One region of the Streptomyces sp. NPDC005181 genome, then DNA from elsewhere that is predicted to be linked to it. Evidence: predicted binding sites of a transcription regulator. Region 1 holds the regulator's gene; the other holds the start of a gene.
What was found. The regulator HrcA, encoded in region 1, represses chaperone genes, less so after heat shock. The targets are predictions, from matches to a motif close to TTNGCACTCNGNNNNNCNGAGTGCNAA.
Positions count from the first base shown of each region.

Region 2: groL (chaperonin GroEL) is a predicted target of HrcA. The motif match lies at 1,267-1,293, and genes of this name have one in related genera.

Region 1 is NZ_JBEXID010000011.1:51,885-54,062, reverse strand. It holds gene ABZV38_RS10620 (MBL fold metallo-hydrolase) at 1-707, opposite strand, end outside; gene hrcA (heat-inducible transcriptional repressor HrcA) at 899-1,915, shown strand; gene dnaJ (molecular chaperone DnaJ) at 1,916-2,178, shown strand, end outside.
Region 2 is NZ_JBEXID010000062.1:36,668-38,845, reverse strand. It holds gene groL (chaperonin GroEL) at 1-1,105, opposite strand, end outside; gene ABZV38_RS29285 (cold-shock protein) at 1,434-1,640, opposite strand; gene ABZV38_RS29280 (MoaD/ThiS family protein) at 2,095-2,178, opposite strand, start outside.

The DNA of each region.
Region 1 (2,178 bases):
GCAGTGGACAGATGGTCACGTTGCGCACGCACGAACGAGGCGTCCACGAGCGCACCGTGCCCCGGCACGTACACCGCGTGCTCGCCGCCCAACGCCAGCAGCCGGTCCAGCGCGGCCGGCCAGCGCGACGGGATCGCGTCCGGGCCCGCCTGCGGTTCGCCGGACTCCTCGACCAGGTCGCCGCAGAGCACGACGGTGGGGGAGCCGGGCACCAGGACCGCGAGATCGTGGCCGGTGTGGCCGGGGCCCACGTTCGCCAGCAGCACCTGGCGGTCACCGCCCAGGTCGAGGGTCCACTCGCCGCACACCTGGTGGTGCGGCGCCACCAGCACGTCGGCCGCCTGCGCCGCGTCCTCCTGGGGCACCCCGTGGCGCACCGCGTCGGCGCGCAGCTCGTCCGCTCCGCGGGTGAGGAGATCCGTCACTCCGACCGCACCGTACACCTCGGCCCCGGAGAAGGCCGCGGTGCCGAGCACATGGTCGAAGTGGGGGTGGCTGAGTGCGATATGCGTCACCCTCCGGCCGGTCAGTGCCTGCACCTGGGCCCGGACTTCCGCTCCTTCGCGCAGCGTCGATCCGGTGTCGAAGAGCAGGGCCCCGTCCGCCCCGACCACCAGTGCGACCGTCGCGTCCCACCCGGGAAGCCGCCGCCGGCCCACACCGTTGCCGAGTCGCTCCCAGCCGAACTCTTCCCAAGAGGCGTCCATACAGCGACGCTATCGGCAACGACCTGCGCAGTCTCGGGGTAGCGTGGCCGGTCGCCCTTGCTAGGGCCCCACCCGACCGCCGTACACTGGCGGGGGATTACTGGCACTCGGACGCATCGAGTGCCAGGGCTCTTCGAGGAATGACCGAAACGACCGGGATCCACCGAGTGACACAGCTGGAGGTGCGCGCCATGCTCAGCGAACGCAGACTCGAAGTGCTGCGCGCCATCGTCCAGGACTATGTCGGCACCGAGGAGCCCGTCGGTTCCAAGGCGCTCACCGAGCGGCACAAGCTGGGGGTCTCCCCGGCGACGGTCCGCAACGACATGGCGGTGCTGGAGGACGAGGGTTTCATCGCCCAGCCCCACACCAGCGCGGGACGCATCCCGACGGACAAGGGCTACCGGCTCTTCGTCGACAAACTGGCGGGGGTCAAGCCCCTGTCGTCGCCGGAGCGCAGGGCCATTCAGAACTTCCTCGACGGCGCGGTCGACCTCGACGACGTCGTGGGCCGCACCGTACGGCTGCTCGCGCAGCTGACCCGGCAGGTCGCCGTCGTGCAGTACCCCTCGCTGACCCGGTCGACGGTGCGGCATGTGGAGCTGCTGTCGCTGGCGCCCGCCCGGCTGATGCTCGTGCTGATCACGGACACCGGCCGGGTCGAGCAGCGCATGATCGACTGCCCCGCGCCGTTCGGTGAGAGCTCTCTCGCCGATCTGCGGGCCCGGCTCAACAGCCGGGTCGTCGGACGCCGTTTCTCGGACGTCCCGCAGCTGGTGCAGGACCTGCCGGAATCCTTCGAGAGCGAGGACCGGGGAACCGTGTCCACCGTGCTCTCGACCCTGCTCGAAACCCTCGTCGAGGAGACGGAGGAGCGGCTGATGATCGGCGGCACCTCCAACCTCACCCGCTTCGGGCACGACTTCCCTCTGATGATCCGGCCGGTGCTGGAGGCATTGGAGGAGCAGGTCGTGCTGCTGAAGCTGCTCGGCGAGGCCAAGGACTCGGGCATGACCGTACGTATCGGGCACGAGAACGCCCACGAGGGGCTCAACTCCACGTCCGTCGTCGCGGTCGGCTACGGTTCGGGCGACGAGGCAGTCGCCAAACTCGGCGTGGTCGGACCGACCCGCATGGACTACCCCGGAACGATGGGAGCGGTACGCGCAGTGGCACGTTACGTCGGACAGATCCTGGCGGAGTCGTAAGTGGCCACGGACTACTACGCCGTACTCGGCGTGCGCCGCGACGCATCTCAGGACGAGATCAAGAAGGCCTTCCGGCGGCTCGCACGCGAGCTGCATCCGGATGTCAACCCCGATCCGAAGACCCAGGAGCGGTTCAAGGAGATCAACGCCGCCTACGAGGTGTTGTCGGACCCGCAGAAGAAGCAGGTCTACGACCTCGGCGGCGACCCGCTGTCCGCCTCCGGCGGCGGTGGCGCGGGCGGATTCGGACAGGGTGGCTTCGG
Region 2 (2,178 bases), on a different contig from region 1:
TCGCCAGGCGCTCCTGGAGCTTCTCGCGGTCGTAGTCCGAGTCGGAGTTCTCGATCTCGGCACGGATCTGGTTGACGCGACCCTGAACCTGGTCGCTGTCACCGGAACCGTCGACGATCGTGGTCTCGTCCTTGGTGATGACGACCTTGCGGGCGCGGCCCAGCAGGTCCAGGCCGGCGTTCTCGAGCTTGAGACCGACCTCCTCGGAGATGACCGTGCCACCGGTGAGGATGGCGATGTCGCCGAGCATGGCCTTGCGGCGGTCACCGAAGCCCGGGGCCTTGACGGCAACGGACTTGAAGGTGCCACGGATCTTGTTGACGACCAGGGTCGACAGGGCCTCGCCCTCGACGTCCTCGGCGATGATCAGCAGCGGCTTGCCGGACTGCATGACCTTCTCCAGCAGCGGAAGGAGGTCCTTCACGTTGCTGACCTTGGAGTTGACGATCAGGATGTACGGGTCGTCCAGGGACGACTCCATGCGCTCCATGTCGGTGGCGAAGTACGCCGAGATGTAGCCCTTGTCGAAGCGCATGCCCTCGGTGAGCTCCAGCTCCAGACCGAAGGTCTGGGACTCCTCGACGGTGATGACGCCTTCCTTGCCGACCTTGTCCATCGCCTCGGCGATGAGCTCGCCGATCTGGGTGTCGGCGGCGGAGATGGAGGCCGTCGAAGCGATCTGCTCCTTGGTCTCCACGTCCTTGGCCTGCTCCAGCAGAGCGGCGGAGACGGCCTCGACGGCCTTCTCGATGCCCCGCTTGAGGGCCATCGGGTTTGCACCCGCGGCAACGTTGCGAAGGCCCTCACGGACGAGCGCCTGGGCGAGAACGGTGGCGGTGGTCGTACCGTCGCCGGCGACGTCGTCCGTCTTCTTGGCGACTTCCTTGACCAGCTCTGCGCCGATCTTCTCGTACGGGTCCTCGAGCTCGATCTCCTTGGCGATGGAAACACCATCGTTGGTGATCGTGGGCGCGCCCCACTTCTTCTCGAGGACGACGTTGCGGCCCTTGGGGCCAAGGGTGACCTTGACGGCGTCGGCGAGCTGGTTCATCCCGCGCTCGAGACCGCGCCGTGCCTCCTCGTCGAACGCGATGATCTTGGCCATGTGAAGTGGTCCTCCCGGACAGGGGTGGATTTCTCCGGACCGAGTGGCGCCCGCGACGGACGGCCTGCCTGCCTGGCGGTTCCTTGCCCCACCAAGCCTGCGGGCCTCACCGGCCCGGTCCAAGTTCTGTCACTCTCACCTGGAGAGTGCTAACGCAATGATTAGCACTCGACCCCCACGAGTGCAAGCGCCCCCGACGGTTGTGGACAACGCGGGGACCGGGCGACGGCGCGCGGAGCGACGGCCGCATGACGCGTGAAGGGCCCGTCCCCCCTGGGGGTACGGGCCCTTCATGCGTGAGTAGTGTCGTTGGCCGACCGCGCCGAGCTCAGCCGACGGCGAGCTTGACCATGTCCGCCTGCGGCCCCTTCTGGCCCTGCGAGATTTCGAATTCAACTCGCTGACCCTCTTCGAGGGTGCGGTACCCGTCCATCTGGATCGCGCTGTAGTGGACGAAAACATCCGCACCACCGTCGACCGCGATGAAGCCGTACCCCTTCTCCGCGTTGAACCACTTGACGGTGCCCTGAGCCATGCCTAACTCCCCTATTACTGGCCCTTGCACAGGACCGCACTTCGCGGGCCCGGGTCAGAACTCACCCTCCGACAGGAGAGGGTGTGTGCGCCGGAACGCGTCGACCGCGGCCGAATGTATCTGCCCAACTGCCCTCTGCAACAGGTCAATCGGACGAGAATTCTGGGCAGCACCGAACGCCCGAATATGCGGAATTCATGCGATTCCAGGGCAACTCGGGCCGGGCAAAGGCCACTTATGGCGCAAGGAGTTCGTGCACTTTGGCTGCATCTTGTCGCGGGCGGGCGCATTCTCATATGCGGTCGGCACGGGCAGCGAAGGGGACTTCCCAACTGTACCGCGCTTAACCATGCAGAATTGCCCCCTCCGCTTAGCTCGCAGAGGGGGCAATTCCGGTGACGCTGTGGAGTCGGCCGCGGGGCCGGTGGAGGGTCCGTGCCGGGGCGACGGAAGGTCAGCAGCCGCCCGCGACGGCCGGGATGATCGAGATGCCGGCGCCGTCCGGGGTGGCCGTCTCCAGGCCGCCCTCGAAGCGCAC